3 regions of the Streptomyces sp. BBFR25 genome follow, and region 3 is predicted to be linked to each of the others. Evidence: riboswitches for the same ligand, from Rfam matches in the RefSeq annotation. Region 3 holds a riboswitch; each other region holds the start of a gene.
The links. A riboswitch is a leader RNA that binds a small molecule or an ion and turns the genes downstream of it on or off. The one in region 3 is predicted to bind thiamine pyrophosphate.
Positions count from the first base shown of each region.

Region 1 (7,712 bases), 1.8 Mb from region 3:
CGTTGACCGCCCAGCCCGCCTCGAAGCCGCGGCGGAACGACAGCGTGACGTAGGTCTGGCCGACCGCGAAGGCGGCGGCACCCAGACCGATGACGAGCACGTTCGACATCAGCACGCCGGCGACGACGCCGACGAAGCCGCCGAAGGCGAGCAACCGCCAGCGCAGCCGCGCCTTGTACTGCAGCAGCACCTCGCCGAGCAGCCACAGCGCGACGACGCCGAACGCGATGTAGAGGACCGTCCAGCCCATGTACGCCCCTCTCCCAGTGACCGTTACGCAGTGTGTCGCAAATACGTGCGGCCGGTCTAGGCCCGCGGTGGGTGGTGCAGGCCCAGGTTCTCGTAGATTTCCAGGGTCGCCGTGGAGTTGTTGAGCGTGATGAAGTGCAGTCCGGGCACACCTTCGGCCAGCAGCCGCGCGCAGAACTCCGTGGCGAACTCGATGCCGATCGAGCGTACAGCCGCCGGATCGTCCTTGGCTGTGAGGATCCGCTCTTTCAGCTCCGGCGGGAACGAGGCGTTGCTGAGCTTCGGCAACCTCTCCAGCATCTTCACACTGGTCACCGGCATGACCTCGGGGATGACCGGGGTCGCGCAGCCCGCCGCGGCGACCCGGTCGCGCAGCCGCAGGTAGGACTCGGGCTGGAAGAACATCTGGGTGATGGCGTAGTCGGCGCCGGCCCGGCACTTGTCGACGAAGTGCGCCACGTCCGTGTCCCAGTCGGCGGAGCGCGGGTGCATCTCCGGGAAGGCGGCGACACCGACGCAGAAGTCGCCCGACTCCTTGATGAGTCTGACCAGTTCGGCCGCGTACGTCAGGCCTTCGGGGTGCGCGATCCAGTCGGCGCCGGGGTCGCCGGGCGGGTCGCCGCGCACGGCCAGCATGTTGCGGATCCCGGCGTCGGCGTACTGGCCGATGATGTTGCGCAGCTCGGCGATGGAGTGGTCGACGGCGGTGAGGTGGGCCACCGGGGTCAGCGTGGTGTCGGCGACGATCTGCTGGGTCTCGCGGACCGTGCCCGCGCGCGTGGAGCCGCCGGCACCGTAGGTCACGGAGACGAAGTCCGGGGCCACGGCCTCGACCCGCCTCAGCGCGCTCCACAGGTTCTTCTCGCCCTTGGGCGTCTTCGGCGCCGAGAACTCGAACGAGTACGTCGTCTTGCCGGTGGCGAGGATGTCACGCACCGTGCGGGCGCGATCAGTCCTCGTGCTTGCGGTTCCGAGGGCCATATGGGCAGGTTAGCCAGGGTGCGGCGGTCACCCAACCGGATGCGGGATATTTGTCCGCATTGTCGAGTTGCTGTCCACCCTTTGGACACCTGCCCGTCAGGGACGACGCGCCGCGACGGCGTGCGGCTACGCCGGGGCCGGGGCCGCCTGCCGCAGCCGCTTCGCGAACTCGGCCGCCGCCGCGCCCGGGTCGTCGGCGGCGGTGATCGCGCGGACGACGACCACGCGCCGGGCGCCCGCGTCCAGCACCTCGTCGAGGTTGCCGAGGTCGATGCCGCCGATCGCGAACCAGGGACGGTCGGTGCCCAGCGCCGCCGTGCGGCGGACCAGGTCGAGGCCGGGTGCGTGGCGGCCGGGCTTCGTGGGGGTCGGCCAGCAGGGACCGGTGCAGAAGTAGTCCACGCCCTCCTGGGCGGCGGCTGCGGCGGCCTCGGACTCGGCGTGCGTGGAGCGGCCGACGAGGACGTCGGCGCCCAGGATCGCCCGGGCGGCGGGCACCGGCAGGTCGCCCTGGCCGAGGTGCAGCACGTCGGCGCGGGCGGCGTGGGCGACGTCCGCGCGGTCGTTGACGGCGAGGAGCTTGCCGTGGCGGGCGCAGGCGTCGGCGAAGACCTCCAGGTGCTCCAGCTCCTCGGCCGCCTCCATGCCCTTGTCCCGCAGCTGCACGATGTCGACGCCGCCGGCGAGCACGGCGTCCAGGAACTCGGGCAGGTCGCCCTGGCTCCGGCGGGCGTCCGTGCACAGGTAGAGCCGGGCGTCGGCGAGCCGGGCGCGGGCGGTGGTGGCGGCGGTGTCGGGCATGCGGGTGTCCCCCCGGTCAGGTGGCGTGGGCCCGTGAAGGGCCGCGCGATGGTGGCGTACGGGCACGGGCGCCCGGCGTGCGGAGCCCGCACGCCGGGCGGTGTGGCGGATCGGCGGGGGGTCGGTCAGACGGCGAGCGCCTGGGCGCGGCGCTTCACCTCCGTACCGCGATTCTCGGTCAGGGCCTGGGCGGGGGTGCCGGGCAGGCTCGGGTCGGGCGTGAAGAGCCACTCGAGCATCTCCTCGGCCGTGAAGCCGTCGTCCCGCAGCAGCGTCAGGGTCCCGGCCAGGCCCTTGACGACCTTGTCCTCGTCGATGAAGGCCGCGGGGATGTGCAGCGCGCGGTTCTCACCGCGGCGTACGGCGATGAGCTGGCCTTCCCTGATCAGCTGGCGCACCCGGGTCACCTCGACACCGAGCATCTCGGCGATGTCGGGAACGGTGAGCCAGGCGGGTACGAGAGCATCGGTCTTTGCGTCAATCTCGGTCACGCCTCCAGCCTGCCACCTGGCACTGACAGTCGGAAACCCGACTACGCCGTCGCCGCCGTCGCCGCCTTCAGCGGCTTCGCCGGGTCGGTCAGCAGCTCCGGGTCCATCGGCGTGCCCGCCTGGATCAGGCGCTTGCCCTGCGCCAGGTCGCGGGGGCGGCCCACCGCCAGCAGGGCGACCAGGCGGCCCTCGCGCAGCCAGCAGACCGTCCACGCCGGGCTCGCCGGGTCGCCGCGCCACAGGGTGGTGTCGGCGGCCGTGTGATGACCGGCGTACTGGACGAAGCGGCCGAACTGCTCGGACCAGAAGTACGGCACCGGGTCGTAGGCCGCCGGGGTCTCACCGGCCGGGGCGCCGACGATGTCGGCGGCGACCGTGCGCGGGCCCTGGAGGGCGTTGTCCCAGTGGTGCACCAGGAGCCGCTCGCCGTAGCGGGCGGACGGGAAGGAGGCGCAGTCGCCGACCGCGTGGACGTCCGGCGCGGAGGTGCGCAGACGGTCGTCGGCCAGGACCTCGCCGTGCGCGCCGAGGGCGATGCCGGAGCCGGCCAGCCAGCCGGTGGCGGGGCGGGCGCCGATGCCGACGACGACCGCGCCGGCGGCCAGCCGGGTGCCGTCGTCGAGGACGACCCGGCCGGGCTCACCGGGGCCGCCCGGCTCGACGCGCTCCACGCGCGCGCGGGTGCGCAGTTCGGCGCCCGCGTCGGCGTACCAGGCGGTCATCGGCGCGGCGACCTCGGCGGGCAGCGCGTCGGCCAGCGGGCGGTCGGCGGCCTCCACCACGGTCACCGCGCAACCCGCCTCGCGCGCGGCGGTGGCGAACTCGGCGCCGATCCAGCCCGCGCCGACCACCACGATGTCGTGCTGCCGGGTGAGCACCGGCCGCAGCCGCTCGGCGTCGTCCAGGGTGCGCAGCAGGTGCACGCCGGGCACGCCCTCGGCGCCCGGGAGGTGGACCGGTTCGGCGCCGGTCGCCAGGACGAGGACGTCGTAGGGCACGGGCCCCTCGGAGGTGTCCAGGACGTGCTCGCCGGGGCGGACGCCCAGGGCCTCGCAGCCCAGCCGCAGGGTAATGCCGAGCGCCTCGAAGTCGACGTCGAAGGCGGAGCCCTCCGCGGTGCCGAGCAGGACGGCCTTGGACAGCGGGGGGCGGTCGTACGGTTGGTGCGGTTCCGCGCCGATCAGGGTCACCGGGCCGGTGAAGCCCTGTTCGCGCAGGGCCACCGCGGTCTGCACGCCCGCCATCCCGGCGCCCACGACGACCGCGCGCCGCTCCGCGTCCGCCGCCGGTCCCTGTCCCCGTTCCCGCGTCTGCTCGCTCACCTGATCACCATAGACACCCGGCGTGTGGCCGGTCAGTGCCCGTGCGCGGTGAGCTGCTCCACCACGCTGGTCCCGCTGCCCGGCTGCGACTCCCACTCCCAGCTCTCGTCCAGTCGCACGCGCCCGTCCGGCAGTTCGACGACGGTGGACACGCAGTGCCCCGACGACGTGCTGCCGTCGGTCTTGAGCTGCACGTACCGGAAGTCGAGGCGGTCGCCCTCCCTGGTGCCCACCAGGTGCCCGCGGACCACGTCACCGCCCGCGTACTCGGCCCACACGGCGCCGTCCTGCTCGTGGTAGGTGAACCGGGTCCGGGTGCCCACCTGGCCGGGGGCCTGGTCGGCGACGGGGGCGAGGACGAGGCCGTCGAGTGAACGCGCCACGGGTGGAGGCTCCCTTACACGTGAGTTGCGCTGCGGGCTAGGGTGGCCAACGTAAGGCACTCGCGGGAGCCCGGACGCACCGGGCTGAGAGGGAGGCTGGCGGCCTCCGACCGTACGAACCTGATCCGGGTCATGCCGGCGAAGGGAGGGGCTGGACGCCCATGTCGTCTCCACCACACACGCCTCGTACGTCACGTACCCCCGACGTCCTCGTCCTCGGCGGCGGGATCATCGGGCTCGTCACCGCCTGGCGGGCCGCGCAGCGCGGGCTGGTCACGGCCCTCGTGGACCCCGAGCCGGGCGGCGGGGCGGCCCAGGTGGCGGCCGGGATGCTGGCCGCCGTCACGGAGCTGCACTACGGCGAGGAGAGGCTGCTCGCGCTGAACCTCGCCTCGGCCCGCCGTTACCCTCAGTTCGCGGCCGAGCTGACCGAGCTGACCGGCCAGGACCTCGGTTACCGCCGCTGCGGCACGCTCGCCGTCGCGCTGGACGCCGACGACCGTGCCCACCTGCGCGAACTGCACGCGCTCCAGCAGCGCTCCGGCCTGGAGTCGGAGTGGCTGTCGGGGCGCGAGTGCCGACGTCTGGAGCCGATGCTCGCGCCGGGCGTGCGCGGAGGGCTCCGGGTGGACGGCGACCACCAGATCGATCCCCGCCGCCTCGCCCGGGCGCTGGTGGCCGCCTGCGCACACGCGGGCGTGGCCTTCCACCGGGTGTGGGCCGAGCGGCTCACCGTCGGGCCCGGCGACCGCGCCACGGGCGTCGTCACCGCCGACGGCACCGCGCTGGAGGCCGGACAGGTGGTGCTGGCCGGGGGCAGCCTGAGCGGGCGGCTCACGGGCGTGCCGGAGGCCGTACTGCCGCCGGTGCGGCCCGTGAAGGGGCAGGTGCTGCGGCTGGCCATGCCGCGGACGCCGGGGCCGCTGCTGAACCGGACCGTGCGTGCCGTGGTGCGCGGCAACCACGTCTACCTGGTGCCCCGGGAGAGCGGCGAGCTGGTCGTCGGCGCCACCAGCGAGGAGCTGGGCTGGGACACGACGGTCACCGCGGGCGGCGTCTACGAGCTGCTGCGCGACGCGCACGAGCTGGTCCCCGGCATCACTGAGCTGCCCCTGACGGAGACCCGCGCGGGTCTGCGCCCCGGCTCACCGGACAACGCCCCGCTGCTCGGCCCGACCGCGCTGGACGGCCTGCTGCTCGCCACCGGTCACTACCGCAACGGCGTCCTGCTCACCCCCGTCACCGGCGACGTCATGGCGGACGCCCTGACCGGCGGGGAGCTGCCCGAGGAGGCCCGCCCCTTCAGCCCCCGGCGCTTCGCCACCGCCCCCGCACTCTCGGAGCAGCCCGCATGAACATCTCCGTCAACGGCGAGCCGCGCGAGGTGGCTCCCGGCACCGCCCTGGACGCGCTGGTGGGCACGCTCACCCGGGCGCCGTCCGGAGTGGCCGCCGCCCTGAACGAGACCGTCGTCCCGCGCGCGCGGTGGTCCGCCACCGCGCTGTCCGAGGGCGACCGTGTCGAGGTCCTCACCGCCGTCCAAGGAGGCTGACCATGGCCGACGATCCCTTTGTCCTCGGCGGCACGACGTACGCGTCCCGCCTGATCATGGGTACGGGCGGGGCGCCCAGCCCGGACGTCCTGGAGCGCGCGCTGGTGGCCTCCGGTACGGAGCTGACGACCGTCGCGATGCGGCGGGTGGACGCCTCGGTGCACGGCTCGGTGCTGTCCGTGCTGGAGCGGCTCGGCATCCGGGTGCTGCCGAACACGGCCGGCTGCTTCACCGCCGGGGAGGCGGTGCTCACCGCCCGTCTGGCGCGCGAGGCGCTCGGCACGGACCTGGTCAAGCTGGAGGTCATCGCCGACGAGCGCACCCTGCTGCCGGACCCGATCGAGCTGCTGGACGCGGCGGAGACGCTGGTCGACGACGGTTTCACCGTCCTGCCGTACACCAACGACGACCCGGTGCTCGCGCGGAAGCTGGAGGACGTCGGGTGCGCGGCGATCATGCCGCTGGGCTCGCCGATCGGGTCCGGGCTCGGGATCCGCAACCCGCACAACTTCCAGCTGATCGTGGAGCACGCGCGCGTGCCGGTGATCCTGGACGCGGGGGCCGGTACGGCGTCGGACGTGGCGCTGGCGATGGAGCTGGGGTGTGCGGGTGTGATGCTCGCCTCGGCGGTGACGCGGGCGCAGGAGCCGGTGCTGATGGCTGCCGCGATGCGCTCCGCGGTGGAGGCGGGGCGGCTGGCCCGGCGGGCCGGGCGGATTCCGCGGCGGCACTTCGCCGAGGCGTCGTCTCCTGCGGAGGGCTTGGCGGTACTGGATCCGGAGCGGCCCGCTTTCTAGCGGAGCGGCGCTGAGGCTGGGCGGGAGGGCGCAGCCCGGCGTGACGGGATGCCGCTGCGCCCACCCGTGCCGCCCCAGCGGCACGATTGCCCGCAGCTAAGTGCGTCACAGTCCCGCCCCGATTCCGGTCGGCGACGCGGGGTGTCTGTGGTGGCTCGTAGACTCACCTGCGTGGACACGACCCTTCTGGACCCCCTCGTCGGGCAGGTGCTCGACGGCCGGTACCGCGTCGAGGCGCGGATCGCGGTCGGCGGGATGGCCACGGTCTACCGGGCCGTGGACACCCGCCTGGACCGCGTGCTCGCGCTGAAGGTGATGCACCCGACGCTCGCGACCGACGCCACCTTCGTCGAGCGGTTCATCCGCGAGGCCAAGTCGGTGGCCCGGCTCGACCACCCCAATGTCGTCCAGGTCTTCGACCAGGGTGCCGAGGGGGCGTACGTCTACCTGGCGATGGAGTACATCGCGGGCTGCACCCTGCGGGACGTGCTGCGCGAGCGCGGGGCGCTCAGGCCGCGGGCCGCGCTGGACATCCTGGAGCCGGTCCTCGCCGCACTGGGCGCCGCGCACCGGGCGGGGTTCGTGCACCGGGACATGAAGCCGGAGAACGTGCTGATAGGCGACGACGGCCGGGTCAAGGTCGCCGACTTCGGCCTGGTCCGCGCCGTGGACACCGTCACCAGCACCACCGGTGCCGTCCTCGGCACCGTCTCCTATCTGGCGCCCGAGCAGATCGAGCAGGGCACCGCCGACCCCAGGGTCGACGTGTACGCGTGCGGTGTCGTCCTGTACGAGATGCTGACCGGCGCCAAGCCGCACGACGGGGACTCGCCCGCCGCGGTGCTCTACAAGCACCTCCACGAGGACGTGCCGCCGCCGTCGGCGGCCGTGCCGGAGCTTGCGTACGAGCTGGACGAGCTGGTCGCCGCGGCCACCGCGCGCAACCCGGAGATCCGGCCGCACGACGCCGTGGCGCTGCTCGCGCGGGCCCGCGAGGCGCGTGAGGCGCTGAGCGCGGACCAGCTGGACGCCGTCCCGCCGCAGGCGCTCGCCGGGGAGCACGACAACGGCGAGGACCGCACCAGCGTGATCCCGCGCGCGCTGACGATGCCCCGGCCGCTGCCCGTCAACGAGGA
Region 1 covers NZ_CP172447.1:2,426,164-2,433,875, forward strand. Annotated here, with positions in the region: gene ACGH52_RS11010 (hypothetical protein) at 1-250, opposite strand, end outside; gene metF (methylenetetrahydrofolate reductase [NAD(P)H]) at 307-1,230, opposite strand; gene thiE (thiamine phosphate synthase) at 1,357-2,031, opposite strand; gene ACGH52_RS11025 (Rv2175c family DNA-binding protein) at 2,157-2,522, opposite strand; gene ACGH52_RS11030 (NAD(P)/FAD-dependent oxidoreductase) at 2,564-3,844, opposite strand; gene ACGH52_RS11035 (hypothetical protein) at 3,877-4,227, opposite strand; TPP riboswitch at 4,280-4,391, shown strand; gene thiO (glycine oxidase ThiO) at 4,389-5,582, shown strand; gene thiS (sulfur carrier protein ThiS) at 5,579-5,779, shown strand; gene ACGH52_RS11050 (thiazole synthase) at 5,782-6,576, shown strand; gene pknB (Stk1 family PASTA domain-containing Ser/Thr kinase) at 6,748-7,712, shown strand, end outside.
Region 1: linked by a shared signal. The riboswitch ahead of thiO (glycine oxidase ThiO) and the one ahead of thiC (phosphomethylpyrimidine synthase ThiC) in region 3 are both predicted to bind thiamine pyrophosphate.

Region 2 (7,712 bases), 1.8 Mb from region 3:
TCGACTCGATCGGCGGGACGAGGAAGGCGCCGCCGTCCTCCCGGGTCAGTGCCCGGTAGTAGCCGAAGCCGGAGGCGCCCAGCGACCGCTGGACCAGCACCGCGAGCGGCAGCACCAGCAGGACGGCGATGACGCCCAGGACCCCGGCGAGCAGCGCCCACTGCCCGGCCCCGCGCGGTCGGCGCGCGGTCGTGGCCGCGTCCACGAGCCGTAGCGCCGTCTCGCGCCGCCGCACCGTCCAGGCGTGCACGGCGAGGACGGCGGCGACGGCCGCGAACTGGATCAGGGTGAGCACGGCGGCCGTGGACAGGTCGAAGACCTGGGAGGTCTGGCGGTAGATCTCCACTTCGAGGGTGGAGAAGGCGGGCCCGCCGAGGATCTGCACGACGCCGAAGGAGGTGAAGGTGAACAGGAAGACCATCAGCGCGGCGGCGGCCACGGCGGGCGCCAGCGCGGGCAGCGTGACCTGCCGCCAGGCCCGCAGCCGCGAGGCGCCGAGCATCCGCGCGGCCTCCTCCTGCCGCGGGTCGAGCTGCGCCCACAGGCCGCCGACGGTGCGGACGACGACGGCGTAGTTGAAGAAGACGTGCGCGAGCAGGATCGCCCACACCGTGGTGTCCAGGCGCACACCCCACAGCTCGTCCAGCAGCCCGCCGCGCCCCACCAGCGCCAGGAACGCCGTACCGACGACGACCGTCGGCAGCACGAAGGGCACGGTCACCGCGGCCCGCAGGACCTGCTTGCCGGGGAAGTCGAAGCGGGCGAAGACGTACGCGCCGGGCAGCGCGACCAGCAGGGTGAGCGCGGTGGACGCCAGCGCCTGCCAGGTGGTGAACCACAGCACGTGCCGCACGTCGGACTGCGCGAGCACGTCCCCGATCCGCCCGAGCCGCCAGACCCCGTCGACCTCCAGGCCGCGCGCGACGATGGCGGCGACGGGGTAGGCGAAGAACACCGCGAAGAACGCTACGGGCACGGCCATGAGACCGAGCCGGGCCGCGCTCCCGCGCACGGTCCGCGCCCGCTTGCCTCCTCGGCTCACTTCAGTACGAGCGAGGTCCACGACTTGACCCACTGGTCGCGGTGGTCGGCGATCTTCGCCGGGTCCAGGGTCTGCGGGTCCTTCGCCTGCGGCCCGAACTTCGAGAACACCTCGGGGACCTGCGCGCCCTCCCGCACCGGGTAGACGAACATGTTCAGCGGCATGTCCTCCTGGAAGGTCTTGCCCAGCAGGAAGTCGAGGAGCGCCTTGCCGCCCTCGGGGTTCTTCGCGTTGCTGAGCAGGCCCGCGTACTCGACCTGACGGAAGCAGGTGCCGTCGGCGACGCCCGTGGGAGCGGTGTCCGGCTGCGGGTCGGCGTAGACGACCTCGACGGGCGGGGAGGAGGCGTAGGACACGACGAGCGGGCGGTCGCCCTTGGCCTTCTTGCCGCCGGCCGAGCCGGAGAACTCCTCGTTGTAGGCCTGCTCCCAGCTGTCGACGACCTTGACGCCGTTCGCCTCGAGCTTCTTCCAGTAGCCCTCCCAGCCCTCGTCGCCGTACTGGGCGGCGGTACCGAGCAGGAAGCCGAGGCCCGGCGAGGAGCTGCCCGCGTTCTCGGTGACGAGGAGGTCCTTGTACTCCGGCTTGATCAGGTCGTCGAAGGACTTGGGCGGGGTCAGGCCGTGCTTGGTGAAGTACGCCTTGTCGTAGTTGACGCAGATGTCGCCGCTGTCGACGGGCGTGACCCGGTGCTTGTCCTGGTCCGCGCGGTACTCCGGCCGGACCTGGTCCGAGCCCTTGGCCTCGTACGGCTGGAACAGGCCGTTGTCGAGGGCGCGGGACAGCAGGGTGTTGTCGACGCCGAAGAAGACGTCGCCCTGCGGGTTGTCCTTGGTGAGGATGGCCTTGTTGACGGCCTGCCCGGCGTCGCCGTCCTCCAGGACCTTGACCTTGTAGCCGGACTGCTTCTCGAAGGCGGCGATGACGTCCTTGGACGCGGCCCACGAGTCGTGGCTGACCAGGGTCACGGTCTTGGAGCCGCCGGAGCCCGCGGCGTCGTCGGACGACGATCCGCAGGCGGCCAGCGTGCCGACCATGCCGAGGCCGACGGCCAGGACACTGGCCTTCTTGGTGATGCTCACTGAATTCCTCCTGGGTGACCAGGAGAAGACGCGGCCCCGCCCGAGACCCCTGGCGAGGGTCCCGGGCAGGGCGCAACAGCTCGAGTGGTGACCGATCTCCCTACCCAGAATGACCTGGGCCAGGTTCGGAGGGTCTGCGGCCGGTGCCGCACTCTCAGCGCTGTGGCGCTCCCCTGTCGGAATATGAAGATGTGACTGTGCCGATGTACTTCCGCCGGTCAGGTTACCGCTCGCTCGCGGCGAGCTGGCCACACGCCCCGTCGATCTCCTGCCCACGGGTGTCCCGGATCGTCACCGGCACACCGTGCGCCGCGATCGCCTCCACGAACGCCTTCTCGTCCTCGGGCCGGGACGCGGTCCACTTGGAGCCGGGGGTGGGGTTCAGCGGGATCAGGTTGACGTGCACGGGCCTGCCCTTGAGCAGCCGCCCGAGGCGGTCACCGCGCCAGGCCTGGTCGTTGATGTCGCGGATCAGGGCGTACTCGATGGACAGCCGGCGCCCGGACTTCGCCGCGTACTCGAACCCGGAGTCCAGCACCTCGCGCACCTTCCACCGCGTGTTGACGGGGACGAGGGTGTCGCGCAGTTCGTCGTCGGGGGCGTGCAGGGAGATGGCGAGGCGGCACTTGAAGCCCTCGCCGGTGAAGCGGTGGATCGCCGGGACGAGACCGACCGTGGAGACGGTGATGCCGCGCTGCGAGAGCCCCAGCCCGTCCGGCTCGGGGTCGGTGAGGCGGCGGATGGAGCCGACGACGCGGTTGTAGTTGGCGAGCGGCTCGCCCATGCCCATGAACACGATGTTGCTGAGCCGCGCGGGGCCTCCCGGCACCTCGCCGTCCCTGAGCGCCCGCATGCCGTCCACGATCTGGTGCACGATCTCGGCGGTCGACAGGTTCCGGTCCAGACCGGCCTGGCCGGTGGCGCAGAACGGGCAGTTCATGCCGCACCCGGCCTGGGAGCTGATGCACATGGTCACCCGGTCCGGGTAGCGCATCAGGACGGACTCGACGAGCGTCCCGTCGAACAGCTTCCACAGCGTCTTGCGCGTGGTCCCCTGGTCGGTCGACAGGTGCCGCACGACGGTCATCAGCTCGGGCAGCAACGCCTCCCGCAGCCCCTCGCGGGAACCGGCGGGGATGTCGGTCCACTGCTCGGGGTCGTGCGCGTACCGCGCGAAGTAGTGCTGCGAGAGCTGCTTGGCGCGGAACGGCTTCTCACCGATCGCGGCGACAGCCTCCTTGCGCTCGGCAGGCGTGAGATCGGCAAGGTGCCGCGGCGGCCGCTTCGCTCCGCGGGGTGCGGCAAAGGTCAGCTCACCGGGGGCGGGACGGGCCACGGTCGGACAACTCCTCATGACGGCGGGCCTGTGGCAACCCCCCGCGTCTGCGGGGACAACGGCAGGGCCGTGCCGAAGCCAGGAGACCTCACGGAGACACCCCCGCATCGGCGGGGACACACGGAAGGGCCCGCAGCAGACGCCGCAGGCCCTTTCCATGCTACCGGATGACTGTCAACCCGATCCGACGAAGATCACCAGCAGCAGCCACACCACCGGTGCCGTGGGCAGCAGGGAGTCCAGCCGGTCCATGATGCCGCCGTGGCCCGGCAGCAGCGTGCCCATGTCCTTGATGCCGAGGTCCCGCTTGATCATGGACTCGCCCAGGTCGCCCAGGGTGGCGCTGACCGCGACCACGAGGCCGAGCAGCAGGCCCTGCCACCAGGTGCCGTCGTCGATCAGGAACTGCACGCACAGCGCGCCCGCCGCCATCGCGAACGCCACCGCTCCCAGCAGGCCCTCGCGGGTCTTGCCGGGGCTGATGCGCGGGGCGAGCTTCTTCCTGCCGAAGCGCCAGCCGACGGCGTAGGCCCCGGTGTCGCTGACGACCGTCAGTATCAGGAAGACCAGCACCCGCCAGGCACCGTCGTCGGCCGCCAGCATCATGGCGACGAACGTCGCCAGGAACGGCACGTAGAACGCGGCGAACAGGCCCGCCGTGACGTCCTTGAGGTACCCCTCGGGCGGTTCCGTCATCCGCCAGACCAGGACCGCGAGCGCCGTGAGCGCCATGGCGACCCACGCTCCCTCGGCGCCGCGCGCGTAGCCGGCGATCACCATCGCGGCGCCGCCGATCGCGAGCGGTACGAGGGGCGCCTTGATGCCCTTGCGCTCCTCCAGCCGCTTGGTCAGCTCCCACAGGCCCACCACGACGGCGACCGCGATCACCCCGACGAAGACCGCCTTGACGACGAACAGCGACGCGATGATCACCACGCCGAGGCCGACGCCGACCCCTATCGCGGCCCCCAGGTCACGCCCCGCGCTCTTCTTCTGCGGCGGCGGCTGGGACTGCGCCGGCTGCGGGGCGTCGGGCATGGGATCCGGATTCTTCGGCACCGCGGCATACGGCTGCGCCGACGTGCTCGGGTCGCGATACGGCTGGTCGCGAACGGACTGGTCGTGGAACGGCTCGTCCCGGAACAAGGGACCGCTCAGCCGAGCGGTCCCCTGGTCGTCGTCCTGGTCTCCGCCGTGTTCGGGTACGTCGGGCACGATGGGCATGGGGCGAGTCTGCTGCGCGTAGTGCGCATCGTACGCGGGACCCGCCGGGCCGGCGCCCTGGACGGGTCCCTGGTCGGACGGCCCCCAGTACCCGGCTTGTGGCGGCGCTCCCCAGGAAGAGTCGTTCATCAGACCTCGAGCAGCTCCGCTTCCTTGTGCTTCAGGAGCTCGTCCACCTGCGCGACGTACTTGGCGGTGGTGTCGTCGAGTTCCTTCTCCGCACGGCGGCCCTCGTCCTCGCCGACCTCGCCGTCCTTGACCATCTTGTCGATGGCGTCCTTGGCCTTGCGGCGCACGGAGCGGATCGAGACCTTGGCGTCCTCGCCCTTGCTCTTGGCCACCTTGATGTACTCCCGGCGGCGCTCCTCGGTCAGCTCGGGGAACACCACCCGGATGATGTTGCCGTCGTTGCTCGGGTTGACGCCCAGGTCGGAGTCGCGGATCGCCTGCTCGATGTTGCGCAGGGCCGTCTTGTCGAAGGGGGTCACCACGGCCATGCGCGGCTCGGGCACGGAGAACGAGGCCAGCTGGTTGATCGGCGTCGGCGCGCCGTAGTAGTCGGCCACGATCTTGTTGAACATCGCCGGGTGCGCACGGCCGGTGCGGATCGCGGCGAAGTCCTCCTTGGCGACCACGACGGCCTTCTCCATCTTCTCCTCGGCCTCGAGGAGGGTCTCTTCGATCACCACTTGCTCCTGCGTGTCTTGAGTAGGCCCGGCTGCGATTCCCCTGCGGGCTGGCGGCCGGCTGCGTCGCGTTCTTCCTGCACGGTTCCCGACCGGCGGGACAATGTCCATCCCCCGGCCCGGTCCCGTCCCCGTCCGTCCCCCGGACAGGTGGCGTCCGCGGACGGGGGGTGTTCTCCGGTCAGTCCCGGCTGCCCTGGTCCCCCACGAGCGTGCCGATCTTCTCACCCTTGACGGCGCGGGCGATATTGCCCTCCTTCAACAGCTCGAAGACCACGATCGGGAGGCTGTTGTCGCGGCAGAGCGTGACGGCCGTGGCGTCGGCGACCTTCAGGTCGCGGGTGATGACCTCGCCGTAGCCGAGCGCGTCGAACTTCACGGCGTCCGGGTTGGTCTTCGGGTCGGAGTCGTAGACCCCGTCCACGCCGTTCTTGCCCATGAGCAGGGCCTCGGCGTCGATCTCGAGGGCGCGCTGGGCGGCGGTGGTGTCGGTGGAGAAGTACGGCATGCCCATACCGGCGCCGAAGATGACCACGCGGCCCTTCTCCAGGTGGCGCACGGCACGCAGCGGGATGTAGGGCTCGGCGACCTGGCCCATGGTGATGGCGGTCTGCACGCGGCAGTCGACGCCCTCCTTCTCCAGGAAGTCCTGGAGGGCCAGGCAGTTCATCACGGTGCCGAGCATGCCCATGTAGTCGGAGCGGGCGCGGTCCATGCCGCGCACCTGCAGCTCGGCGCCGCGGAAGAAGTTGCCGCCGCCGATGACGATCGCGATCTGCGCGCCGTCCCGGACGACGGCCGCGATCTCGCGGGCGATGGCGTGCACCACGTCGGGGTCGACGCCCAGGCCCCCACCGCCGGAGAAGGCCTCTCCGGACAGCTTCAGCATGAAGCGGCCGCGTACTTTGCCGTCGTCGCTCTTCTCGGCCTTGGTGGTCATGGAGATCTCGCCTCTTTTACGTGGGTCACACACACGAAGAAGGCCACTGCCGGTGGGGGCGTGTTTCGCATCCCATACGCGGCAATGGCCTCCTCGTCAGATCTGCTGTCGTCCGCCGCCACGCGCGCGTACGCAACGGCATACGCGAACGGCGCCGACGACTGCTGTCGACCCTACCGGGGTCGCACGTCCGTCGCGGTACGGACTCAGATGCCGACCTTGATGCGCGAGAAGCGCTTCAGGGTGACACCGGCCTCTTCCAGCACCTTCTGGACGGACTTCTTGTTGTCCAGGGCGTAGGGCTGGCCGAGCAGGGTGGCGTCCTTGAAGAAGCCGTTGAGGCGACCCTCGACGATCTTCGGCAGGGCGGCCTCGGGCTTGCCCTCGGCGCGGGTGGTCTCCTCGGCGACGCGGCGCTCGGACTCGACGACCTCGGCCGGGACGTCCTCCTTGGAGAGGTACTTCGGCGCGAAGGCGGCGATGTGCTGCGCGACACCCTTGGCGATCTCGGCGTTGGGCTTGTCCAGCTCGACGAGGACACCGATCTGCGGGGGCAGGTCGGGCATCGTGCGGTGCATGTACGCGGTCACGAAGCCGCCGGAGAACTGCGCGAAGCGGTCCAGGACGATCTTCTCGCCGAGGTTGGCGTTGGCCTCGTCCACGTACGCCTGGACGGTCTTGCCGGACTCGATCTCGGAGGCGAGCAGGGCCTCGAGGTCGGCCGGGGCGGCCTTGGCGACGTGCTCGGCGATGGTCTTGGCGACGGTCTGGAACTTCTCGCCCTTGGCGACGAAGTCCGTCTCGCACTTCAGCTCGACGAGGACACCCGAGGTGTTGTCGTCGGAGATGATCGAGACGACGGCGCCGTTCTCGGCAGAGCGGCCCTCGCGCTTGGCGACGCCCTTCTGGCCCTTGATGCGGAGCGCCTCGACGGCCTTCTCGACGTTGCCCTCGGCCTCGTCCAGCGCCTTCTTGCAGTCCATCATGCCGGCGCCGGTGAGCTCGCGGAGCTTCTTGACGTCGGCGGCGGTGTAGTTCGCCATGATTCCGGAATCTCTCTCGAAGTCTGAAGATCTACGGGCCGGACGGCGGGGGCTGTGCGGCCCCCGCCGTCCGGCACCCGAAGGTGGTGAGGGGTCAGGCCTGCTCGGCGTCCGCGGCCGGGGCGGCCGGGGTCTCGGCAGGAGCCTCGGCGGCGGGAGCCTCCTCGGCAGGGGCCTCCTCGGCGGGGGCGGCCTCGGCAGCCGGAGCCTCGGCGGGCTTCTCGGCGGCCTCGGCGTCGTCCTTCTTCTCGGCCTTCTCGCCCTCGAGCAGGTCGCGCTCCCACTCGGCGAGGGGCTCGCCGGCGGCCTTCTCGCCCTTGGCGCCACCGGCGGCACCGGAGCGGGCGATGAGGCCCTCG
Region 2 covers NZ_CP172447.1:6,056,456-6,064,167, reverse strand. Annotated here, with positions in the region: gene ACGH52_RS27815 (iron ABC transporter permease) at 1-1,063, opposite strand, end outside; gene ACGH52_RS27810 (thiamine ABC transporter substrate binding subunit) at 1,039-2,124, opposite strand; TPP riboswitch at 2,204-2,309, opposite strand; gene rlmN (23S rRNA (adenine(2503)-C(2))-methyltransferase RlmN) at 2,348-3,478, opposite strand; gene ACGH52_RS27800 (phosphatidate cytidylyltransferase) at 3,635-4,813, opposite strand; gene frr (ribosome recycling factor) at 4,813-5,370, opposite strand; gene pyrH (UMP kinase) at 5,552-6,310, opposite strand; gene tsf (translation elongation factor Ts) at 6,517-7,353, opposite strand; gene rpsB (30S ribosomal protein S2) at 7,448-7,712, opposite strand, start outside.
Region 2: linked by a shared signal. The riboswitch ahead of ACGH52_RS27810 (thiamine ABC transporter substrate binding subunit) and the one ahead of thiC (phosphomethylpyrimidine synthase ThiC) in region 3 are both predicted to bind thiamine pyrophosphate.

Region 3 (7,712 bases):
AGGCATTCCGGCTGGACGAACTCGAGGCGGAGCGCGCCGCCAACGACGGTGCCTACCTGCAGTTCCTGCGGGAGCGGAACATGTCGGTCGGCCTGTACGCCCTCGACGCGGGGACGACCGATCCGCAGAAGCCGCACGCGCAGGACGAGGTGTACTTCGTGGTGAGCGGCCGGGCCGCGATCACCGTCGGCATGGAGACCACCCAGGTCGCCCGCGGCAGCGTGGTCTACGTGCCCGCCGGGGTCGCCCACAAGTTCCATCACATCAGCGAGGACCTGCGGGTTCTGGTGGTGTTCTCTCCCCCGGAGAGCTGAGGCCCCGCCCCGGGGTTCCCTAGGGGATCGGTCAGGGGGAGACAAGGGATGCGGGGCCCCTGTCGTGGCGCCCGCGGCTCTAGCATCGAGTGCAGGACATCAGAGGACTCCCCAGGATTCCCCGAAGAGTAAGGGCAAGGGCGATGCGAGAGATCTTCACGGGACTGCCGTGGTGGGTGAAGTGGATCGCGGTGCCGGTCATCGCCCTGGTCGTGTTCGGCGGGCTGATCGCCAGCGTGGTCGGGTTCGTGATCGGACTGCTGTTCAAGCTGCTGCTCTTCGTCGCGCTTGTCGGCGGACTGATCTACGTCGTACGCAAGTTCATGTCCAGCTCGTCGTCGCGCAGCGACTGGTGAGAGCCGTGGGACACCGGTGGCGGTAACAGGAACCACCGGTTCCCTCGCGCGAGGGAAGTTTCCCGGACGGGCCGTCGGTGAGCGGTGACCGGCGGTTAGAGTCCGGAACTCCACGCGGGGGCGACCTCGCGAACGGCGCACACCCCCACCCGTGTTCTCCGCACGGGCTGCCACCTCGCGTCCCGGGAGTGACCCTTGGCCACGGCTGACACCGCATTCGCTCAGCTGCACGCCCTTCCCGTGCAGCCCTGCTCGACGCCCGGGACAACCCCCGCACCGTCCGCCGCCGACCCGCCTTCCGTGACGCTCATCGGCTCCGTGCAGCGGGCGATGCGCCTGCTCGAGTGCGTCGCCGAGCACCAGTACGGAGCCCCCGCCAAACAACTGGCCCGCGAGACGGGGCTGGCGCTGCCCACGGCGTACCACCTGCTGCGCACCCTGGTGCACGAGGGCTATCTGCGCCGGGAGAAGGGGCTCTTCTTCCTCGGCGAGGCCGCCGAGCGGCTGGGCAGCAGCGGGGCCGAGCAGAAACGTCGCAGCACGGTGGTGGACACCATGGCGCGCTGGCGGGACGCGATCGGCGTCCCCGTGTACTACGCCATGTACCGGGACGGCGAGATCGAGGTCATGTGCGTCTCCGACACCCCGGGCAATCCGGCGGTCGAGGAGTGGGCGGACTTCCGCGAGACGGGGCACGCGCACGCCATCGGGCAGTGCCTGCTCTCCCAGCTCGACGAGGAGGCCCGCCGCGGCCACCTGGACCGCTACCCGGTGCAGCCGATCACGCCGTACACGGTGCGTGACGGCCACAGTCTGCTGAGGCGGCTGGAACGCATGCGCCGGATGACACCGGTGATCGAGCGCCAGGAGTACGCGCTGGGGACGGTCTGCGCGGCGATCCCGATCACGGTCGGCACCACGGCCGCCACGATGGCCATCTCGCTGCCCCTGCACCAGGCGGACCGGCTGCTGCCCGCGGCACAGCGCCTGCAGCACGAGGTGGGGCGGCGTCTGGGCTCGCTCGCGCTCTCTATCAGTATCTGAAAACTCACTCCTTGTGATCTGGTGTGTACGTTGAGCAAGATGCCATCAGTGTTAGAGGTTTGATTCCCGGACAGTCGACGGCGAATGACGGGGTAGGCGAATGGGCGAGTCCGTACAGGCAGAGGTCATGATGAGCTTTCTCGTGTCCGAGGAGCTCTCTTTCCGCATCCCGGTGGAGCTGCGCTACGAGACCCGGGATCCCTATGCCGTACGCCTGACCTTCCACCTGCCCGGAGACGCGCCGGTGACCTGGGCCTTCGGCCGGGAGTTGCTGGTCGACGGGGTGGGCCGGCCGTGCGGCGACGGTGACGTGCGCATCGCCCCGGTCGACCCCGAGCCACTGGCCGAGGTGCTGATCCGCCTTCAGGTCGGCAGCGACCAGGCCCTGTTCCGTTCCTCGGCCGCGCCCCTCGTAGCCTTCCTCGACCGCACCGACAAGCTGGTGCCCCTGGGCCAGGAAGGTGCGCTCGCCGACTTCGACAGCCACCTCGACGAGGCCCTGGACCGCATCCTGGCGGAGGAACAGAGCGCGGGCTGAACCGTTCCGGCAGTCCCGCGGAGGTGGCGTAACGCTTCGCCGGACGCCTCAGCGCTTGCGGCGCCGCCCCCGCCCGCCACGTGCGGGGGCACCCGGCACCGCGGCCGCTGGGGCTCCCTCCGCCTGGGCCGCTCCTCCGGCCGGCCGGTCCGCCGACACGACCAGGGCGGCGAGGGCCGTGGTGACCGGCACGGACGCCACCAGACCGATCGAGCCGACCAGCGTCCGTACGATCTCCTCCGCGACCAGTTCGCTGTTGGCGACCGTCCCCACCCCGCTCTGCGCGATCGAGAACAGGAGCAGCAGGGGCAGCGCCGCGCCCGCGTAGGCCAGGACCAGCGTGTTCACGACCGAGGCGATGTGGTCGCGGCCGATGCGGATGCCCGCGCGGTACAGGCCGCGCCAGCCCATCGTCGGGTTGGCCTCGTGCAGTTCCCAGACCGCCGACGTCTGCGTGACCGTCACGTCGTCGAGGACCCCGAGCGAACCGATGATGACCCCGGCGAGCAGCAGACCGCTCATGTCGATCGACGGGTACAGGCCGTGGATGAGGCCGGTGTTGTCGTCCGTGTTGCCGGTGAGCGCGGCCCAGCCGATGAAGAGCGAGCCGAGCACACCGATCAGCAAGAGCGAGATCAAGGTGCCGAGCACCGCCACGGACGTGCGGGCCGACAGCCCGTGGCAGAGGTACAACGCGATCAGCATGATGGCGCTGGACCCGATCACCGCCACGACCAGGGGATTCGAACCCTGCAGGATGGCGGGCAGGATGAAGAAGTTCAGCAGCAGGAAGCTGATGGCCAGTGAGACCAGTGCCATGAGGCCGCGCAGCCGTCCGACGACCACGACGGCGAGGGCGAAGATGCCCGCGAGCAGCGCCAGGGGGAGCCGGCGGTCGATGTCGGTCACCGAGTACTGCAGGTCCTTGGGCGCGGAGGGCTCGTAGGCGACCACCACCTTCTGGCCCTCGTGCAACTGTCGTGACTGGTCCGGCTGCACGATCTCCTCGAACGTACGGCCCTTGTCGTCGCCGGTGTCGACGCGGATGGTCGCCCGCTTGCACTCGCCCTTCGCCTGCTGCACCGCGGAGGAGCCCTCGGCGGTGGACGTGTCGCCGGTCGGGGTGCCGCCCGAGGCGTTGACGGACTGGCAGCTCAGCTCGACCACCTTGGTCACGGTGGCCTGCTGGGTCTGGCGGTCGAAGCCGACTCCGGTGCGCTCGTGCGGCGGTGCGCCGCCCGGCCACAGCACCGCGAGTCCGACCAGGACGGCCGCGGCGAAGGGGATCAGGATCGCGGCGATGACCTTGCGCAGATGCCGGGAGACGGGAGCCGCCGGTCCGTGACCGTGACCGTGCGCATGCCCGTGACCGGCCTCGGGTCTGCCCTCGCTCGCGCCGTGGGCGGCGACGGGGGCGTGGTCGGCTGCCCGGCCGCCTCCCTCGTCGGCGTTCTGTCCGCGGCGGGGCCGATGCGGCGGGAAGGAGGGATGCTGCGGTGTGGTCACCGCCCGATCATCGCAAGAACAAGGGGGGCCCTCTGTTCACCGCGCCCGAATGGGCGTTAGCGTGGAGGCACCTTTGTACACGCGGGAGCTCGGAGCACCGGGCTGAGAGGGCGCTGACCTCCGTCCCAGCGATGTTTCACGGGAAACGTCACCGAAGTCGAGTGATGTATCCCACGAAGCCTCGCCAGACGGAAGCCGCTGCGTCGACCGCCGAACCTGTTACCGGGTAATGCCGGCGTAGGGAGTAGGTCTCATGACCATCAAGGACGCACGCACGCCTGCCTCAGAACAGCGCTCCACGCGGGACTCCGCCCAGGAGGACACCGCGCAGACCACGGAGGCCGGGAAGTCCATCGGCTGGCACAAGGCGTACGTCGAGGGCTCGCGCCCCGATCTGCGGGTGCCGGTCCGTCAGGTGCACCTCACCAACGGGCAGTCGGTCACCCTGTACGACACCTCGGGCCCGTACACCGATCCACTCGTCGACACCGATGTCCGCAGGGGCCTCGCACCGCTGCGGGAGAACTGGATCATCGCCCGCGGTGACACCGAAGAGTACGCGGGCCGTCCCGTCCGTCCCGAGGACGACGGAATCAAGCACACCGCGCCGCGCGGCGGCCTGCGCAACCTCGACGCCGTCTTCCCCGGGCGCCCGCGTCAGCCCCGCCGGGGCCGGGACGGCAACGCGGTGACGCAACTCGCGTACGCGCGCCGGGGAGAGATCACGCCGGAGATGGAGTACGTGGCCGTCCGGGAGAACGTCTCGCCGGAAGTGGTCCGCGAGGAGATCGCCGCAGGACGTGCCGTGCTGCCCGCCAACGTCAACCACCCCGAGATCGAGCCGATGATCATCGGCAAGCGGTTCCTGGTGAAGGTCAACGCCAACATCGGCAACTCGGCGGTGACGTCCTCCATCGAGGAGGAGGTCGACAAGATGACCTGGGCGACCCGGTGGGGCGCCGACACGGTCATGGACCTCTCCACCGGCCGCAACATCCACACCACCCGCGAGTGGGTCCTGCGCAACTCCCCCGTCCCCATCGGCACCGTGCCGCTCTACCAGGCGTTGGAGAAGGTCGACGGCCGGGCCGAGGAGCTGACCTGGGAGATCTACAAGGACACCGTGATCGAACAGGCCGAGCAGGGTGTGGACTACATGACGGTCCACGCCGGTGTGCGCCTGCCGTACGTACCGCTGACCGCGAACCGCAAGACCGGCATCGTCTCGCGCGGCGGCTCGATCATGGCGGCGTGGTGCCTGGCGCACCACAAGGAGTCATTCCTGTACGAGAACTTCGAGGAACTCTGCGAGATCCTCGCCGCCTACGACGTCACCTACTCCCTCGGCGACGGCCTGCGCCCGGGGTCGATCGCGGACGCCAACGACGAGGCGCAGTTCGCCGAGTTGCGCACCCTCGGGGAACTCAACCGGATCGCCAAGCGTTGCAACGTACAGACCATGATCGAGGGCCCGGGACATGTCCCGATGCACAAGATCAAGGAGAACATCGACCTTCAGCAGGAGATCTGCGATGAAGCTCCGTTCTATACGCTCGGCCCGCTGACGACGGACGTCGCGCCGGCGTACGACCACATCACCTCCGGCATCGGTGCCGCGATGATCGCCTGGTGGGGCACGGCCATGCTCTGCTACGTCACGCCCAAGGAACATCTGGGCCTGCCCAACCGTGACGACGTCAAGACCGGCGTCATCACCTACAAGATCGCCGCCCATGCCGCCGACCTCGCCAAGGGTCACCCAGGTGCACAGGAGTGGGACGACGCGCTGTCGGACGCCCGGTTCGAGTTCCGGTGGGAGGACCAGTTCAACCTTGCCCTGGACCCGGACACGGCCCGTGAGTTCCACGACGAGACCCTGCCGGCCGAGCCCGCCAAGACGGCCCACTTCTGCTCGATGTGCGGGCCCAAGTTCTGCTCGATGAAGATCTCGCAGGACATTCGCCGGCAGCACGGGAGCAGCAAGGGAGAGATCGAGGAGGGCATGGCCCAGAAGTCGAAGGAGTTCGCGGCCGCGGGCAACCGCGTGTACCTGCCGATCGCGGACTGAGCGCACCGGCGCGGGGAGGGGGACAGGCCGCGGGGTCGGCCCTCTCCCCGTCGAGGGGTCCTGCTCGGCAGACTGGACGCATGACAGCCATCTCCCTGAGCAAGGGTGCCAACATCGCCGTCGACTCCCCCGCGGTGCGCGCCGAACTCGTGTGGTCCGCCGGGCCGGGCGTCCCCGAGGTCGATGCCTCGGCGCTGCTGCTCACCTCGGCCGGACGGGTGCGGGACGACGGCGACTTCGTCTTCTACAACCAGCCCCGCCACACCTCCGGCGCGGTGGGCCACCTGGGCAAGCGGGTCGGCCCGGACGCGGACGCGGGTGTCACGACCGATGCCGTCGAGGTGGACCTGCTGTCGGTCGAGTCGGCGGTCGAACGCATCGTCCTGTGCGCCTCGGCGGACGGCGGTGCCTTCGGCCGGGTTCCGGGGCTGACGCTGCGGTTGCTGGACGCCGCGACCGGCACCGAGCTGGCCCGCTTCGACATCACGGCCGGGACGGAGACCGCGCTGGTCGGCGGCGAGTTGTACCGGCGTCAAGGGGCGTGGAAGTTCCGTGCGGTCGGACAGGGCTACGCCTCCGGGCTCGCGGGGCTGGCGACCGACTTCGGCATCACGGTGGACGACGACGCTCCCCCGTCGGCGGCCGCGACGCAGGCCACCGCCCCGCCGACGGCTCCCCCGGCGCCGAGCACACCGCCGACACCCGCCGCGCCGCCCGTAGCACCGCCGCCGCCCCCGGTAGCGGTGCCGCCTGCCACCGGCCCCCGTCTCACCAAGGGCGAGGACCGCCTCCCCGTGGACATGCGCAAGCGGCTGTCCCTGCGCAAGGAGCAGGTCGCGGTCAGCCTGAGCAAGCACGGGGCCACCGGGGTCACCGCGCGCGTCGTCCTCGTGCTGGACGCCTCCGGGTCCATGTCCCTCCTCTACTCCAAGGGCGTCGTCGCGGACGTCGTGGAGCGGATGGCCGCCGTCGCCGCGCAGTTGGACGACGACGGGGAGATGCAGGCATGGACCTTCGCCTCCAACCCGGCGCGCCTGCCCGACCTGCGCCTGGGCGAGCTGCCCGAGTGGCTGCGGCTGCACGTGCGCGTGGGGGAGATCAGCCTGTTCCGGCGGGGCAGGAAGAAGGGCCTGCACCCCGAGCAGGCCGACATGCGGGCGGTCGGTATCCAGAACGAGGAGCAGAAGGTGATCGCCGAGGTCCGGGCCTTCGTCCGGGACCACCCGGCACCGGTCCCGACCCTGGTGCTGTTCTTCTCCGACGGCGGTGTCTACCGCAACGCCGAGATCGAGCGGGAGCTGCGGGAGGCCGTGGAGGAGCCCGTCTTCTGGCAGTTCGTGGGGCTCGGGCGCGCCAACTACGGGGTGCTGGAGCGGTTCGACACCCTGCCGGGGCGCCGCGTCGACAACGTCGGTTTCTTCGCCGTCGACGACATCGGCACCGTACCGGACCCGGAGCTGTATGACCGTCTGCTGTCCGAGTTCCCGTCCTGGATCACTGCCGCCGGCCGGGCGGGCATCCTCTGAAGCGCTGCCCGCCCGTTCCGGTGGCTACTCGGGCCGGTGTTCCGGGCCACCGAAGTCCGGGCTGCTGTAGTCCGGACTCGAGTAGCTCGGTCGCGGTCCCGCGTCGGGGCCGCCGTCGGGGCTGGTGAACCCGGGACGGCCGTAGCCGAGGTGCGGCATGCGGCCGCCGCTCGGCGTGGCCGGTTCCGTGCGGTGCAGTGCCGCCGTGCCCGGCTGGCTGAGCGCCTCCCGCAGGAAGGGCAGGATGCCCCGCTCAAGGAGCGCCTCGTGCCAGGCATCCCTGGCCCGGGTCACCTCCTCGTCGCGGGCGCTGTAGAAGCCCGACTCGGCGGAGGGGCGGTTGCGCAGCGCGGTGAGCAG
Region 3 covers NZ_CP172447.1:4,226,464-4,234,175, reverse strand. Annotated here, with positions in the region: gene ACGH52_RS19250 (cupin domain-containing protein) at 1-314, shown strand, start outside; gene ACGH52_RS19245 (DUF5326 family protein) at 458-670, shown strand; gene ACGH52_RS19240 (IclR family transcriptional regulator) at 866-1,714, shown strand; gene ACGH52_RS19235 (SsgA family sporulation/cell division regulator) at 1,815-2,252, shown strand; gene ACGH52_RS19230 (YibE/F family protein) at 2,301-3,758, opposite strand; TPP riboswitch at 3,830-4,019, shown strand; gene thiC (phosphomethylpyrimidine synthase ThiC) at 4,012-5,826, shown strand; gene ACGH52_RS19220 (VWA domain-containing protein) at 5,907-7,352, shown strand; gene ACGH52_RS19215 (hypothetical protein) at 7,377-7,712, opposite strand, start outside.